4 regions of the Pseudohongiella sp. genome follow, and region 2 is predicted to be linked to each of the others. Evidence: predicted binding sites of a transcription regulator. Region 2 holds the regulator's gene; each other region holds the start of a gene.
The links. Region 2 encodes FliA, which starts transcription of late flagellar genes. Its sites were predicted from a motif close to CTAAAGTTTNNNNNNNNNNNGCCGNTAA; they were not measured.
Positions count from the first base shown of each region.

Region 1 (4,341 bases), on a different contig from region 2:
TGATTCAGTATCTGCGGGAAGGGAAATTGATTGCGGCTGACTGCGTAAAACGACCCAAAGAATTCATGGCATTAAAAGCCAGGATTTAAGCCGCGCCCCGGTCGCCGGTTTACCTGGTTGCCGGTGCACTCAGTCGCTGGTGCACTCAGTCGCCGGTATAAATGCAGCCACTGGTGCAGGTTTCGCGAATCTCTATCCGGCACAGCGCCGGCAGCAGCGGTTTGAGTTGTTGCCAGATCCAGCGCGCAATATTTTCGCTGGTCGGATTGGCAAGCCCTTCGATGTCATTCAGGTAATGATGATCCAGCTGCTCCCAGATGGGTTTAAACGTTTTCTTGATGTCACCAAAATCCATCACCCAGCCGCTGTGTTCGCCCACCGGTCCACTGACAACAAGTGTCACCTGAAACGAGTGTCCATGCAGGCGCGCGCACTTGTGTCCTGCCGGAACATTGGGCAGACGATGAGCCGCTTCGAAGGTAAATTCTTTGTAGATTTCCATAAGGCGGCAAGTCTAACGCCAGCCTCTCAGCTTGTACAGACCTGCACCGGCGGTTGACGTCACTAAATCTTAAAATTTGTTTGACATGCCAGCTCAAGTCGGTAAAATGCGCGTCACTCAACACAGCGGGTTGTTAGCTCAGTTGGTAGAGCGTCGCCCTTACAAGGCGAATGTCGGGGGTTCAAATCCCTCACAACCCACCAACAAATGACTCGTTGTTTAGGTCATTAGATGCTAAAGTGTTGCGCTACCGTGGACCGGTAGTTCAGTTGGTTAGAATGCCGGCCTGTCACGCCGGAGGTCGCGAGTTCGAGTCTCGTCCGGTCCGCCATTATTTGTGACAAAAAGCCCTTGTTAAGCAAGGGCTTTTTTATTTCCGGTGACAAAACTTCCTCATGCTCACCAGCAAGCAGATCTGCGTACAGTCCGTCCACGACGATGTGCTGCAAGCGCACGATGTCAGCCTGCGTGTCATCCGTTTTGATCTGGCGCACCCCACCGTGGGGGGCAACAAATGGTACAAATTACAGCGTAATCTCGCGCTTGCCCGTGAGCAGGGTGCAACCCGACTGCTCAGCTTTGGTGGTGCCTATTCCAATCACCTTTATGCGTTGGCTGCCGCCGGCGCCGCCGCCGGATTTGAAACGGTGGGTGTTGTGCGTGGAGAACTGGTGCAACCCTTGAACAGCACGCTGGCATTCGCGCATGCCCACGGCATGCAATTGATTCCGGTCAGCCGCGCGACCTATCGACGTCGCAGCGACGCTGACTACATTGCCGGGCTGCATCATCAATACGGTCCGTTTTACCTGATACCCGAAGGCGGCGCCAATGTGGCCGGTGTGCGTGGTTGCGAAGACATGGCCACGGTACTGGCCACCCTGATTCCCGATCTGGCTGATTGCGAAATTGCACTGGCCTGCGGCACCGGTACCACGCTGGCAGGCCTGCTCAGTGGCCTGCGCCTGCTATATAAACATCAGACCAATGAATCCCGACCGTTTGTCCGGGGTGTGGCGGTGCTCAAAGGTGCTGATTTTCTGCGGCACGACATACGACACTGGCTGACCTGTGTGAACTCCCCGGCCAAGGACGAGGACTGGTGTCTGGAGACGGATTATCACGGTGGGGGGTATGCCCGCGTGAATCAGGACCTGTCAGACTTTGTCGTCAGGTTTGCCCGCATGCACAATATTGCGCTGGAGCCGGTGTACACCGGAAAGCTGATGCAGGCTCTGTATCAACGTATCGGCTCTGGGCTTTATCCGCCTGGCAGCCGCATCCTGGCTTTACATACCGGCGGTCTGCGGCCTCTACAGAGTAACCCCTGATAGCTGATACTCGGTCATTTTGATGCCGCAAATTGACAATGACTGTCAGCCGTCTGTGTTCGGTGTCTCGTGCAGATACACACTAAATCTGCAAAGTCTAAATTGTTGTTAAAGCTTTGCCTGGTCTCGCCGCTACGTGGTCAGACACTGCTGACAGCAGTCCTGATCGGGGATTTATATGATAAGAAAAATTACAATTGGCTTGCGTCTGAGCCTGGTTTTGGGGTTTGCCGTGGTAGCACTTTTAAGTATCGGTATAACAGGTATCAATCGGCTCGCGAATCTGAACGAAGAAACCAACACCATCGTTACCCATCGCGTGCCCAGCCTCGAGGCGGTTAATGGCGTGTATGCCAATTTTCTGCTCATGCGGGTTAATTCTGCCAATCTGATGTCCGCAGAGAACCTTGAAGAGCAGGAGGGCTATAATGCTGCGTATTTTGTCGCAGAAGAAGCCATGGAAGCCGCTTCCTCTGACTACGATAACCTGATTGAATCTCCCGTGGCGCGCGATTTGTTCAATCAGACAACAACAAGGATTGACGACTACAGGGCGTTGGCACAGACGCTTCGCTCGCTGGCTGCCGACAATCGGATGCCCGAAGCCATCGATATGCTGGATACTGTCATAGCCCCTGCAGCTCGCGCTGTCACAGACTTAATAGAACAACTTGTGGCGTTTCAGGTTAATCGAATCGACGAGGCGGCTTATGAAACGGATGCATATTATGCGCAATCCAGGAATACATCCATTGTCGCGATGCTGGCAATTGTGCTGGTTGTGACACTGGCGGCCTGGCAATTGACGATCAGCATCGTGCGGCCAATCCGGTCAGCGGTGCAAGCAGCCAAACAAATTGCCGACAATGACCTTACCGCAAAAATTACCGTAGACGGTGACGATGAAGCGACTGTTCTGCTGCGCGCGATTGAACAGATGCAAACCAATTTGAAACAGGCAATGGACCGGATTTCGACCTCAACCGATCAGTTGGCATCGTCGTCTGAGGAGCTCAGTGCTGTTACGGATGAAACCAATAACAATCTGCAGCAACAGAGCGAACAACTGACGCTCGCGGCCTCCGCTGTCACTGAGCTGACCTATGCCATTGAAGAGGTAGCTTCCAATGCTTCTGAAACGGCGCGAGTATCAGCAGATACCGAGGAACAAACCAGCATCGGTCTGGATCAAGTGAAAAAAACCGTGTCCGCGATTGAGAGCTTGATGACCGACATACAGGAAAATGCTGGAAATACAGATACGCTGGCAGCACGGGTTGAAGATGTCGGCGCGGTGCTTGATGTGATTCGCAGCATCGCCGAACAAACCAACCTGCTGGCTTTGAATGCCGCCATTGAGGCAGCCAGAGCCGGTGAACATGGTCGGGGTTTTGCGGTTGTGGCAGACGAAGTGCGAGGCCTTGCCGGGCGCACTGCCGAATCAACCAAGGAAATTGAAGAGATAATCAAAGCCATCCGCGATGGCAGCAAGGAGGCTGTGCTGTCCATGAAGGAAAGCCAGCAAAGCGCCAGCGATACACTGGCGGTAGGGCTTAGGGCTGGCGAGGCGCTCGAGAAAATTGCGGGTTATATATCCACCATCAGCGACCGTAACACCTCCTCAGCCAGTTCTTCCGAGCAGCAGGCACAGGTTGCAAGGGAAGTGGACCGCAACCTGCTGGCACTGAAGGAGCTTGGAGAACAGACAGCCACCGGTTCGAGGCACACCAGCCAGGCGAGTCAGGAGCTGGCCAGACTGGCGGAGAATCTGAGCGGATTGGTTACTCAATTTAAAATTTGATTAACGTTAGTTACGATCAAGCGGGGTTGGGGGGATTGTTAATCACCCAATGCCGCTCTGACCTTCATCGCCAGATCCCCGCGGCTGTAAGGTTTGCCGAGCAACTGAACACCGGGATCCAGCCGGCCGTGGTGCACGATGGCGTTTTCCGTGTATCCGGAGGTGTACAACACCCTGACCTCCGGGTATTGGGCAACGACAATCTCCGCCAGCTGCCTGCCGGTCATGCCGCCCGGCATCACTACATCGGTCAACAGCAGGTCAACTGGTGCAATGCGGGTCAGTGTTTCAAGCGCCTGCGGACCGTTGTCGGCCTCACTGACCCGATAGCCCAAGGCGGCAAGTTGCCCCGTAACGTAATCGCGTACCAGTTCGTCATCTTCGACCACCAGTATATGTTCAGTGCCGCCTCTGATTGGCGTCTCGCTAAACTGCGCTTCGTCTGTATTGGCAGCCAGTCGGGTTCTGGGGAAATACAGCTTCACTGCCGTGCCCACTCCCTGCTCTGAATAAATCTTCAGGTGGCCATTGGACTGTTTGGTAAAACCATACACCATGCTCAGGCCCAGGCCGCTGCCTTTGCCAAATTCCTTGGTGGTGAAAAAGGGCTCGATGGCCCGGTTCTGAATGTCAGCAGCCATCCCTGCGCCTGTGTCAGAGACAGATACCAGCAGGTATTCTCCCGGCTCTATGCCACCGTTAAGCTC
Region 1 covers NZ_JBBDNQ010000028.1:241,744-246,084, forward strand. The annotation lists gene WD071_RS10730 (NAD(P)/FAD-dependent oxidoreductase) at 1-89, shown strand, start outside; gene queD (6-carboxytetrahydropterin synthase QueD) at 146-502, opposite strand; tRNA gene WD071_RS10740 (tRNA-Val) at 630-705, shown strand; tRNA gene WD071_RS10745 (tRNA-Asp) at 757-833, shown strand; gene WD071_RS10750 (1-aminocyclopropane-1-carboxylate deaminase/D-cysteine desulfhydrase) at 898-1,833, shown strand; gene WD071_RS10755 (methyl-accepting chemotaxis protein) at 2,012-3,634, shown strand; gene WD071_RS10760 (PAS domain S-box protein) at 3,673-4,341, opposite strand, start outside.
Region 1: WD071_RS10755 (methyl-accepting chemotaxis protein) is a predicted target of FliA. The motif match lies at 1,942-1,969, and genes of this name have one in related genera.

Region 2 (4,341 bases):
GGGATTTGAATCGTCATTTACCGTGTTCCCCTGAGCCAGAAAGGACTGCCACTCCCGGTGGATGGCTTCACTCTCGTCCACCAGCTTTTGCACCATCGGTGCCGCCTCGTCAACACGATCCATCGTCTGGTTGGCTGCATCTTCGGTCATGGCAATGACGTAGTTCAGGCGGCTGCGCGCATCCACCATCTCCGAGAGCTCGTGCTTGACCTCGGCATTGTTCTGCAGGCCGATTTCCAGATGAAAATCGCGTAGCGCGTTGTGCAACGCCCGGGTCAGACGACCAACCTCAAAATACAGCGTTTCGTCGCGAGCATGGTTTATCTGGTGGATAAGATCCGCAGCCGCCACCATGTCATCGCTCTGCAGGGCCTCCAGCAATGCCTGCTTGCGAGCGAGCAAGGCATCGGTAAAGCTCTTTGCTCCCGCCGCAGCAAGCGCCGCAGTGTCAGCATCTGATCCGGTCGTGCTGGCCTTGCCCAAACCGTTTTTCTTGTTGTCTGCCATAGGATTTTCCTTTCAGCGATTAGCGTCGATGCGTTCAAAGATCTTTTCGATCTTTTCCTGCAGTGCCGCTGCCGTGAAAGGCTTGACCACATATCCATTCACACCGGCCTGCGCCGCTGCGATAATCTGGTCTCTCTTTGCCTCTGCCGTCACCATCAGAATCGGCAGCGTTTTCAGCTTTTCGCTCGCTCGGCAGGCCTTAAGCAGATCGATACCGGTCATGCCCGGCATATTCCAGTCCGTAATAAGAAAATCGAATTGGCCGTTTTCCAGCATCGGCAAGGCGGAACTACCGTCATCTGCCTCAGCGGTGTTGGTAAACCCCAGATCCCGCAACAGATTCTTGATAATCCGACGCATTGTTGAGAAATCATCAACAATGAGAATTTTCATGTTCTTGTCCAAAGCCGCCTCCACGTCATGTGCTCATACTGGGGATGTGCGCCACCCGGCACGGTATCTCCCTAGCAGGTTATCGCTTGAAAGGTGAAAAAATTTAGCTGAAATCAGGAAATAAATTCAGATGGTGAGCATTATAGCCCAATGTGAGCGCTTGTTGTGGGCGCTGCGAGCTGGACTCAGCGCCAGTCCTGCAGCCGGGAACGTAAGCGCAATGCGGCCTGGCTGTGTATCTGACTGATGCGTGACTCGCTGACACCCAGCACTTCGCCAATCTCTTTCAGGTTGAGTTCCTCATCGTAATAAAGCGCCAATACGAGCTTTTCACGCTCCGGCAGGCCTTCGATGGCCTCTGCCAGATGCGCGCGGAAATCATCGTCCTGAATTTCGTCAGCCGGGCCGGAAATCTCACCGGACGCACTCTCCAGCGCTGAATCATCGCCACCTTCTGTCAAATCATCAAAGCTGAACAGACGACTGCCCGATGCATCCTGCAAGATGGTGTAGTAGGTTTCCAGGTCGATACCGAGTTCTTCGGCGACCTCATGATCCTTGGCATCGCTGCCGGAACGCATCTCAACAGATTTAACGGCGGCTGCAACTTCGCGGGACTTGCGGTGGACGGAACGCGGCGCCCAGTCTCCCCGGCGAATTTCGTCAAGCATGGCACCGCGTATGCGAATCCCGGCATAGGTTTCAAAGCTGGCGCCTTTGGATACATCATATTTGCGCGCCGCCTCCAGTAAACCGATCATGCCGGACTGAATCAGGTCATCCAGTTGCACGCTGGAAGGCATGCGCATCAGCAAATGATGGGCAATCCGCTTCACCAGCGGCGCATGCTGAACGACCAGATCGTTCATGCTGTCTGTTTGCACGTCCTGGTACAATGAGGCACCTGTTGATGCTGTCATAAACATCCCCGTTGTGTCCTGTTCAGGACATGCCCTGCACGAGTCGCTCGACAAAAAACTCCATCTGCCCGGTGGCTTCGGTTCTTACCGGCCACTGGCTGACCTCTTTCGCCAGCCGTCTGTAAGCGCCCGCGGCCTTGCTGCCCGGATAGGCATCAAGTGTTGGCCGTTGCCGCTGCACAGCTTTACGCAAGGTTTCATCATAAGGTATGTCGCCCGCATAACGCAGATTTACATCCAGAAACCGGCCCGCAACACCCGCAAACCGGTTGAACATATTCTTCCCTTCATCCGGGGACCGCGTCATATTGGCCACAATTCTGAAGTCCTGTAGCTGGCAGTCGCGATGCAGGAGCTTGATCAGGGCGTAGGCATCGGTCATCGACGAAGGTTCGTCACAGACCACGACCAATACTTCCTGCGCAGCACGGACAAAGCTGACAACTGAATCTGAAATACCGGCAGCGGTATCAATGACCAGAACATCAAGTTCGTCAGCCAGCTCACTGAATGCGTGCACAATGCCCGCATGCTGACTGGGCCCCATGGTGACCAGAGACTGCACGCCAGATGAAGCCGGTATGACGTTGATACCGTGCGACGCCACCATGATGTCACGCAATTCGCACTCACCTGACAAGACATCGGCAATGGTGCGCTGGGCTTTGATGCCCAGCAGAATATCGACGTTTGCCAGACCGAGATCGGCGTCCATCAGCACAACCCGTTTGTCCAGCTGTGCCAATGCCAGGCTGAGGTTGACCGATATACTGGTTTTGCCCACGCCACCTTTACCGCCGGTTACCGCAAGCACTTGAATGGGATGCATCCCCTGTTCTCTCCCCAACTGTCTGTATCCGGCCAATGCCGGTTTACCGCTAATTCAGACCTGCAACGCGCAGCTCTGCCGGTGACCGACTACCGTATTCGGTCATCAGCCGTTCCTTTTCCACCGGCACCGACGCTTGCTGCCGACCCAGCGCTACTGCGCGCTTGACCAGCGACTGTGCCTGCGCCAGAGCGATATCATCAGGAATCGCCTGACCGAAGGTTTCATAAACGACAGGCAAATCGCGCTCTATTGTCAAAGCCAGGGCTTCACCGAGCACACATGCCTCATCCAGATGAGTGAGAATACACGCAGAAACATTCGCAGTCGAACAGGTTTTCCAGGAAGCGCGCAAAACCTGCGCCTGACTGGTCGCCGGCAACACCAGCCACTTGTTGACCTGAGGCTGATCGCGCAACAAATTCAACTGCCGCTGCTGCTCTGGATGGTGCGACGGCAAACCGGCGGTATCGACCAGAACCAGCTGTTTATGCCCCAGACTGTCCAGCGTTTCGTCCAGCGAGTGCTGATTATCCACAATCCTCACGTTCACGCCCAGAATTCGCCCCAGGGTTCGCAACTGCTCATGAGCGGCGAGGCGAAAGCTGTCTGTCGTCACCAGCGCAACATCCTGAGCGCCATGCTGCAAGACATAACGGGTCGCCAGCTTGGCAATGGTAGTGGTTTTGCCGGCACCGGTCGGCCCGAGAAAGGCAAATACACCACCTTGCTCGATCGGGTCATGATCCAGCACGGGCAGAGCTTTGACCAGACTGCCCAGCACCTGCTTCCAGACCTGGTCCAGGGTTTTGCCCGGCTTGACTGTACTTAACAATTGACGGCTGAGGAAGCCGGGCACACCCATTGCCGACAGACGCTCCCAGATGACTGCCTGCAAGGGCGACTGACTGCTGAACTGTTCCCAGCCCAGACCGTTGAGTCGTTGCTGCAGCAAGGTCCTGATACTGTGGAGTTCATTGCGCATAGCGCCCATCTCTGCCTTGCTGACTGTCGGCAAAGGTGCCGGCGCAGCAGACTCCTTTTTCATCACCGGGGCCGGGCTTAGTGTCGCGATAACCTCAACCCCACCGGTTGCCAGACTGCGCGTTGACAAAATGGCAGCGTCATCGCCCAGTTCCTCACGCACCTGAAGCAGTGCTTGGCGCATATCTTTGGCCAGGATCTTTTTAAGCTGCATTGTTGCTCCTCACATCACATTTTTGCTGTTATTCCGATCAACGATCATCACTGACCAATCGTTGCTACAATCGTAATTTTCTTGTTGTCCGGTATTTCCTGATAGGACAGAACCTTGACACCGGACAGGGTAAACCTGACAAAACGACTCAGTAACGACCTCAAGGGTGCTCCCACCAGCAGGACTGCCGGGTTACCGGCAATTTCCTGCCGTTGTGCCGCCTGCATTAGCGACTGTTGCAGGCGCTCGGCAATACCAGGCTCAATAACCACGCTGTCGTCGACAAAACCGCCATCCTGCTGCTGCGTGCCTTGTTGTACTGCTTTAAGCAATATCTGTTCCAGTGTTGGATCCAGGGTGATAACGGGCAATTCAGCCTTGTTTCCATAGATGCCCTGGACGATGACGCGGGACAACGCGACACGCACAGCGGCAGTCAGAGCGACGGGATCTTGACTCCTGCCCGCAGCAGACGCCAATGCTTCGCCGATACT
Region 2 covers NZ_JBBDNQ010000006.1:239,114-243,454, reverse strand. The annotation lists gene WD071_RS01220 (protein phosphatase CheZ) at 1-507, opposite strand, end outside; gene WD071_RS01215 (chemotaxis response regulator CheY) at 520-900, opposite strand; gene WD071_RS01210 (RNA polymerase sigma factor FliA) at 1,086-1,820, opposite strand; gene WD071_RS01205 (MinD/ParA family protein) at 1,843-2,649, opposite strand; gene flhF (flagellar biosynthesis protein FlhF) at 2,699-3,847, opposite strand; gene flhA (flagellar biosynthesis protein FlhA) at 3,895-4,341, opposite strand, start outside.

Region 3 (4,341 bases), on a different contig from region 2:
TATATCGTGATTGATACCGGTGGTCTGGAAGGCGGCGAAAAAGGCATAGACTTTGAAATGGTGTCGCAGTCGCTGCTGGCTATCGAAGAAGCCGATATCGTCCTGCTGCTGGTGGATGGCCGTGCCGGGCTCAACCCGGGCGACACCCAGATCGTGGAGCATCTGCGCAAACTGGGTAAACCGGCTTTTCTGGTGGTCAACAAGGTTGACGGCATTGATGAAAATGTCGCCATGGGTGATTTTTTTGGCCTGGGCATTGAGCAGGTTTTCCCCATCACGGCGTCGCAGGGACGTGGCATCAAGAAATTGCTGGATACTGTGCTGGCCGGTTTTCCCGAGCCGTTGCCGGAGACCGAGCGCGCAGACGAGGGTATTCGCATTGCCATTGCCGGCCGCCCCAACGTGGGTAAATCCACGCTGGTGAACCGGATGCTGGGTGAAGAGCGGGTTGTGGTCTTCGACGAAGGCGGCACTACCCGCGACAGTGTCTATATTCCCTTCGAACGCCATGGCCATCGTTACACCCTGATAGATACGGCAGGTATTCGGCGACGCGGTAAAACCACGGAGACAGTGGAAAAATTCTCTGTGGTCAAATCACTGACCGCGATACAGGATGCCAATGTCGTTATTCTGGTGGTGGATGCCCGTGACGGGATTGTTGAGCAGGACCTGCACTTGCTGGGATACGTGATTGATACTGGCCGCGCGCTGGTGATTGCCCTGAACAAATGGGATGGCATGGACACGGAGCAGAAAGAGCGTATCAAAAGCGAAATCCGTCGACGTTTTGCCTTTGTCGATTTCGCCGCCATACACTTTATCTCTGCTCTGCATGGCACCGGCGTCGGTGATTTATACAAGTCCATTCATGTCGCCTACGATTCCGCGAAACGGGATCTGGGCACCAATGTGCTGACTAGAACGCTGCAGGACGCAGTGCTCGATCACTCTCCTCCCATGATCAATGGCCGACGTATCAAACTGCGTTATGCTCATGCCGGTGGACAGAATCCGCCCATTATTGTTATTCACGGCAAGCAGACCGATAAGCTGCCGGATTCCTACAAACGTTATCTGGAAAAGACTTTCAGAAAGGTACTGAAACTGGAAGGCACGCCGGTCCGTATCGAACTGCGTAGCGATGACAACCCCTATGTACAGCATGAAAAGGGGTTGTCAGGGCGACAGGTGGCACAGAAGCGGCGTATCAGCAAGAACCGCAAAATATCAAAGTCGCGCGGTGACTGATCAGCCGTCAATCATCTCTGGCCGCGGATGATGCTGTCCAGGCTCACCTTGCCGGGGCCAAAGGCAAAGATGGCAAAATACACCAGGAAATACATCGCAGCCAATTCCCCGTTGTTCAGCGTTGGAAACCAGGCCGGATGCGCCGTCAGGTAGGCCATGACCATCAGGATGGCGGCCAGCAGGGCGACATAACGGGTAAACAGGCCCAGCACCAGCAAGCCGCCTCCGAATAATTCGATGGCTCCTGCTACCCATAACATGTTCACACCCAGATCAATGCCGAAAAAGCCCATGCCACCCAGAAAGGGTTGAGCCTGCTCGCCAAACATTTTGGGCCAGCCGTGAGTCATGAACATTGCGCTGCTGAGTATCCGTAGCAGAGTCCATGACAGAGTTTGAGTATTGTTTGCAATGCTGTTCACGCACCGGTCTGCTGTGCCGAGTATCGACATGATAGTTCCTCCTTAAGATAGGATTAGAGTGTACTGCCAAGGCGGAGCATAGACTTAAAACGATGCTTGCGCTACCCTTCGCATATTCCTGAATCACCGAAAATCCTGGGCCACCAAAACGTCATTATGTCCGAGTTGATGCGACGAGCGATCCACCCCCGGTTTGAACTGGGAACACAAGAGCGCACACTCGCCTGGCGTTTACATATCGATATTCCATTACTGATCAGTGCGCTGACTGTCTGCTGCCTGGGGCTGTTTGTGCTGTACAGCGCCAGTGGCGAGGACATGGATACTGTTGTCCGTCAGTCCATCCGGCTTGGTATTGGTTTCGTCGCCATGCTGATCATCGCCCAGATACCACCCCGGACTTTTCGATACTGGGCAACCCCGGCGTTTGCGGTGGTTACGGTCTTGCTGGTGCTGGTGCTGTTTTTTGGCACCGTCGTGAACGGCGCTCAGCGCTGGCTATCGGTTCCGGGCGTCGGCGCGTTTCAGCCGTCCGAGCTGATGAAACTGTCCTTGCCGGTGATGGCTGCGTGGTATTTCAGCAAAGTGGTCCTGCCGCCCAGGTGGCACGATATCGTCATCAGCCTGATTATTATCGGTGTGCCCAGTTTCCTGATTGCCACTCAGCCGGACCTGGGCACCTCGATACTGGTGGGTATGTCGGGTCTGATTGTGCTGTTTTTTGCCGGCCTGTCGTGGCGAATCCTGTCGATGGCCGGACTGCTGACCGTGATTGCCATTCCGCTGATGTATCTGTTCGTGCTGGAGCCTTACCAGCGTCGGCGAGTGGATACCCTGTTCAACCCCGAAGCCGATCCCCTGGGCGCTGGCTGGAATATTATCCAGTCCACGATCGCCATGGGCTCAGGCGGTCTGATGGGCAAAGGCTGGCTAAACGGCACGCAGTCGCGGCTGGACTTCCTGCCGGAGTCTTCCACCGACTTTATTCTCGCCGTGATTGGCGAGGAGTTTGGTCTGTTCGGGATTGTTGTTTTACTGTCGCTGTATGTCTTTATTGTCGGCCGTGGCCTGTTTATCAGCTGGCAGGCCAAGGAAACCTTCAGTCGTCTGCTCGGCGTCAGCCTGTCCCTGACTTTCTGCATTTATGTAATCGTCAATATGGGCATGGTGTCAGGCATACTGCCGGTTGTCGGCGTGCCATTACCGCTGGTCAGCTACGGCGGTACATCGGCAATAACGCTGCTGGCCGGCTTCGGCATACTGATGTCAATTCACACCCACCGTCGGCTACTGCCGCACTGACGCGATTTGCGCGCATCCCCTCAAGTTTGTCCGCCAATGTGCCGCTAATTCTTTAATACAGATGCCACATGGCAGGGCAACGTTGGATGCGCCGTCGCCAGAGATCTGGCAGCGGTCGCCGAGGGGGAACGCAATAAATGCTGAGTCAGTCATCGCCAGTTGAGCAAAACCGGTCCCGGGCCGAATCAGTGTCATGGCATATTGGTCTGGCGCCAGCTCTGGTGCCGGCCATGCTGGTGCTGATATTGGTGCTGTCGGTATGCCTTTTTACGCTCACGACCGGAGGCCTGCGTGTGCTGGCAGTACTGGCGGCGGCAGCGGGTATTGTTCTGTTTATGCTGTGGCGCCTGACATCCACCCATATGAGCAATACCGGTTTGATGCGTGTGCTGCGCAATGTCAATGATGCCCAGGGTGACCTGTCGTCGGTCATGCCGGTGGTGGGAGACGAAACCTCACGTGAGACCGCGCGCCTGTTTAACCAGTTCATGGAACGGCTGCGCACTGCGTTGGACGATCTTCGTCACCATACTATCAAGGTCAGCCTGAGTTCTGCCCAGGGTCGGAAAATTGCCGAAGAGGCCAGCCGGGATGCGGGCAAGCAGGAGGATTACTCCGAGATCATTTATCGCTCCAGTGAGGAAACTGCCACCGCCATCGAAGAGTTGTCGCGCTGGACCAACAACATTGCTGATGTCAATTCGCGCAATCTGTCCACTGCCCGTGATGCGGTGGCAGATCTGGTGCGTGCCAATAGTCAGATCGCGACTGTTGGTGGCATGATGCAGCAATTTCACGGCACTGTGGAACAACTCGAAACCACTTCGGAAAATATTCGCGCCATTCTGGGCACGGTGCAGGGGTTCGCGGCGCAGACCAATATGCTGGCGCTGAATGCGGCGATTGAGGCTGCCCGGGCGGGTGAACAGGGCCGTGGTTTCGCCGTGGTTGCCGACGAAGTCAGGGATCTGGCGGTGAAGGTGCGCGGCTCTGCCGACGAGATCGGAGCGTTACTGGAAGAGATGATTGGCGTGGTTTCAAAAACCTCCAGTGGCACCGAGCGCATGATCAGCGAAACCGGCCAGGCCGGAGAGGCCATTGACAAGTCGGCGGGTGAGTTCAAACAAATGGTTAACGGTTTTGAGTCTACCCATTCGGATCTTTTGCAGGTGAGTGCTGCTGCTGAACAACTGTCAGTCAACAATCAGGATATTCGCAGCCGCAGCCATGAAATTCGTGATCTGGGCGGCCGTATCCGCAGTGACATGGAAAAGAATAACGACCAGACGCATATTTTGCTGGAATCTACTGACCAAGCCCTGCACAAACTGTGTCAATTCCGCATCGGGCGCGGGCCGCTGGAGCA
Region 3 covers NZ_JBBDNQ010000045.1:123,336-127,676, forward strand. The annotation lists gene der (ribosome biogenesis GTPase Der) at 1-1,251, shown strand, start outside; gene WD071_RS16510 (DoxX family protein) at 1,263-1,703, opposite strand; gene rodA (rod shape-determining protein RodA) at 1,830-2,975, shown strand; gene WD071_RS16520 (methyl-accepting chemotaxis protein) at 3,113-4,341, shown strand, end outside.
Region 3: WD071_RS16520 (methyl-accepting chemotaxis protein) is a predicted target of FliA. The motif match lies at 2,996-3,023, and genes of this name have one in related genera.

Region 4 (4,341 bases), on a different contig from region 2:
GGCCGAATCAGTGCTGCATAAACTGGCGCCTCTTTTTCCTGGCATGAGCGACGACTGGACAGCCAGTGCACACTTGCCTGGTGGCGATTTTGCCTCGCATGAAAGTCTGTCGGCGCGCCTGGCCTTTGATCACCCGTGGCTGCTTGATACTCTGCGTGAGCGCTGGGTAAAACAGTACGGTCTGTTGGTTACCGATCTGCTTGCCGGTGCAGATGCCATGTCAGATCTGGGCGCGGAAATCGGCCCGGGTCTGCATGCGCGGGAAGTCGACTATTTATGCGCGCGGGAGTGGGCGCGTACAGTCGATGATATTCTGTGGCGCCGCACCAAGCTCGGTTTGTGGTTTGACGAATCCCATCGCACAGCATTGAATGACTACCTTCGGGCCCGGTCAGCCCAAGGCAGCTAGCCTGTGCTGGACGACAGTGTCAGCCTGCCGACCTGGCTCTTCATCCTGCTGTGGGCTGCCGCGGTATACGCCGTTGTCGTCAGTATCCTGTATCCCAGTGTGCGCTGGTTTGTCCGGCGCCGTCTGAATCGTGCGGTTGAGCGCCTGAATACCAGTTTGAGCATTAAGATAAAACCGTTTCAGCAAACCAAGCGGCAGGAATTGATCGACAAGCTGGTCTATGACCCGCAAGTTCTGGCCTTGATCGATAGCCAGGCCCGCGAGACTAATGTGCCGCGTGAAGCTTTGATGCTTGACGTAAAACGCTACGCGCGCGAAATCGTTCCATCGTTCAACGCCTACGTGTATTACCAGCTGGGTTACTGGCTGGCGAAACGGATATCCCGCTTTCTCTACCGTGTTCGTGTTTCTGCTGTGGATCAGACTGTTCTGCAGACGCTGGACAAAGATTCAACGGTGGTTTTTGTCATGAATCATCGCAGCAATATGGATTACATCCTGATCTGCTACCTGGCGGCGGAGCAGGTAACCCTGTCATATGCCGTAGGCGAATGGGCGCGGGTGTTCCCGCTGGAATCCATTATTCGGGCGATGGGTGCATTTTTTGTCCGACGCGGATCGCAGAACCCTTTGTACCGCAAAGTACTGGGGCGTTACGTACAGCTGGCAACAGAATCAGGCGTTTGTCAGGCGGTATTTCTGGAAGGCGGTCTTAGTCGTGATGGCAATGTTGCACAGCCCAAGATCGGATTTCTCGATTACATGTTGCGTCACTATGATCATCGCAGGCACCGGAATATCACATTCATTCCGGTGGGCATCAACTATGATCGCGTTATCGAAGACAAAAACCTGATGCACTGGGATGACAAAAGTCGTCGATTTACCAAGTGGCAGACATTTGTCAGAGCCTGGCGTTTTCTGCGCGTCAATCTTTTTTCCGATTCCCGCAGCCGTTGGCAGCGATATGGTTATGCCGGTGTCAACTTTGGTATTCCCTTTGACATGCGCACATATTGTAAAAAGCATCAGCTGACATTTGCCGACATGCCTCAGCGCGAGAGGATACCGGCGGTCACTGCGTTGGCAGACCATCTGATGGAGGCTGTGCGCTTCGTCATACCCGTGCTACCGGTACCGGTCATCGCGACGGTGTTTGTCAAACAACAAGGCAAGGGTTTGCGTTCGCTAGACATCATTGCCGGCTGTGATGAAATAATTGATGACATGGTTGCGGCCGGGGCAGCGATACGTGAGGAACAAAAGCCCAGACAGAAAACGATTTCTGCGGCACTGGATAACCTGCGCCATCGACACATACTTCTGGAAGAAAGTGATGTTTATCGTGTTAACCCCGCTTTCGAACGCCTCATACAATATTACGCCAATTCGATAATTCATTGGCGCTAAGCTTTGTAACCTGTCAGTGCAGGAATCCGCCTGCCCGCACCTTTTTGGTGCCATATTGACTTTTTTGTCAAATACCGTCCGTGGTCTCAGGTTCAGGAAATCGCTGCCGATACTTTTTATACCATAGAGAGGGAGCTGGCACTTTGTTTGCTACGGTTTTGCTAAGGTTCTGTTAAGACTAAGGAGAGAGGGCGCAAATTTAATGCAACTATTCAAACCGGCGCGCGAGCGTCATACCATGGAAGATGCTCTTGATGCTTTGTCGACAGACTTGAATCTTACGGTCTACCGGGGTGGCGACAATGCCGCCGGGGATTCACTGACAAGGTTACAGAAAAAACTTCATGAACGTATTCAGGCCGGCGTTGCTGCAGCTGTGGGTATCGCAGCGCAGGCGCCCGCCTTGTCAGCGATTGCGCACCAGACCATGCAGACGGGCTCGCAGTTGGCGCAATCGTCAGAAGCCATTGCCAGTAGCAGCGAACAGGTAACGACAGCGATCGAGGCCGAGTTGATTCCGGCAACGACCGATGTTGCCAATTTGTCAGCTTCGGTTGCCCATGCCGTGCGAAATTGCGAGACCGACAGCGAGCAGGCGGAAAACAGCATCAATCAGATCAGCGCAACCGAGCAACACCTGACGCAGGTGATCGGCAGCCTGCAGGGACAGCTTGATGAGGTGGTGCGTGTGATCTCGGCAATTTCCAATATATCCCGTCAAACCAATCTGCTGGCGCTGAATGCTGCCATTGAGGCGGCCAGGGCGGGCGAGCACGGGCGTGGTTTTGCCGTGGTGGCTGAAGAGGTCAGGGCGCTGGCTAACAACACCACGGATGCGACCAGCCAGGTGGCGACAATCATCGAATCATTCAAGGCCGAAGTTTCCGGCCTGGCATTGGCAGGTCAGCAGATGCAGCAGACGGTCAGCGACGGTGCCGGCAGTGTCAGACACATGCGCGGCGAGCTCAGGGGCGTCCGCCAGGCCATGGACGATCTTGACCAGAAAGTACACGGCATCGCGGCGAGCACCGAACAAATGGGCATGGCCATGTCCGCAGTCAATCGTGATGTCCACACGGTGTCCACGGTGGCTGCCGATATGCAGCGTAAAGCAGCAGAGGTAGGTGAGCGCGGGCATGAGGTGCACCGCGAAAGTGACCGCTTACTTGAGAGTCTGGGCAGTTTCCGCCTTGGTATTCATAATCAGGCGTGCAGTGAAATAACCAGCCTGGCGCGTGAGCGCACTTTGCTGGACGGGCAGCAGGAACAGGCGGAAGGCACCATGTTACAGGCGCTGGGCAGGCACGCACATTTTGAATTGATGTATCTGGTGGGCGCTGATGGCAGACAGGTCAGCGAAAATATTTTTGCGCCTGATGTATCAGGGTACGGGTCGGATTCGGCAAAAGGCAAGGACTGGAGTGGGCGCGACTGGTTCCGCGCGGTGATGACCAGCAGACAGGTCCATGTCACAGACGTCTATCGCTCAGCGGCGACTGACGATTTCTGTTTCACGGTGTCGGTACCGATTGTTGATGACAATGGACGGATCGTGCGCGTATTGGGTGCTGATGCCCGTTTGTCGGCGCTGTTAAAATAGTCCTTCATGAGTCCTCCAGCCAGACCTCACGTGCCCAGTGCCAGATACTGGGCCAGGACTTGTTGCCATGAGGATCCTTGCCCAGTTTGCTGCCGTTCCAGAAGCGGACTTCACCGTCGGCGTTGGTGCAATAGTAGCCGTCTCCGAGTTGACAGACAGGTAGCAGATAACGGGGCATGCCATCGTTCCAGGCTTGTGCGGCGACCTCCGGAAGGAACGTATGTGAGCGGGGGTCGGCTGCGGTGACCGGCTCCAGGCTGCCAAAAACCACGTCACTGACTTCCAGCAGATAATCACGAAAATCATCCGGCAGGGACATCAGCAGTTGCTCTTCAATCTCGACCAGCAGGTCGTCGTCCGGCAGCTCCAGCGGCACGGGAATAGTTTCGTTGCGCTCGCGCAACATTTCAATCACATCTTCCATGGTTACTCGGCTCCGGGTTTTCGCAGGCGTAATAAGAACTGGTCCGTGCCACGGTTCAGCATCGGATCAAAAATGGAACGACGGGGATTGTCATTGCTGTTGGCCAGCAGATCGGATTCGGCCTCGACCGTGAAACCCGCGCGGGTGACTGCCTCGATCGCCTGTGCTTTCAGCATCCGATGCAAACGTTGGTTGTCGTTGCCTTCGACGCCGGTGTGGTCGATGATGCCAACGATGCCGCCGGGTTTGAGCAGACGATACAGCTCGGTCAGCAGTCCATGCGCGCGGGCGGGACTGCCGTTGTAGTAGTCATGCAGGATCTGTGAGACCAGTATAAAGTCAACTGAGCTGTCCGGCAGCTGGTTGTCGTTGATGGGCCGGTCTATGCGAATCACATTGCTGAGGTTGCCGGTCTCGATCTTGCCGGCCAGGGCGTCACCCTGAGTCATGTCAGTGCGATCTTCGTCAAAGCGCAGAGCCCGGGGCGAGTTTTGCGCG
Region 4 covers NZ_JBBDNQ010000034.1:186,277-190,617, reverse strand. The annotation lists gene glpD (glycerol-3-phosphate dehydrogenase) at 1-409, shown strand, start outside; gene WD071_RS13120 (1-acyl-sn-glycerol-3-phosphate acyltransferase) at 413-1,819, shown strand; gene WD071_RS13115 (methyl-accepting chemotaxis protein) at 2,022-3,419, shown strand; gene WD071_RS13110 (SMI1/KNR4 family protein) at 3,424-3,843, opposite strand; gene WD071_RS13105 (class I SAM-dependent methyltransferase) at 3,846-4,341, opposite strand, start outside.
Region 4: WD071_RS13115 (methyl-accepting chemotaxis protein) is a predicted target of FliA. The motif match lies at 1,905-1,932, and genes of this name have one in related genera.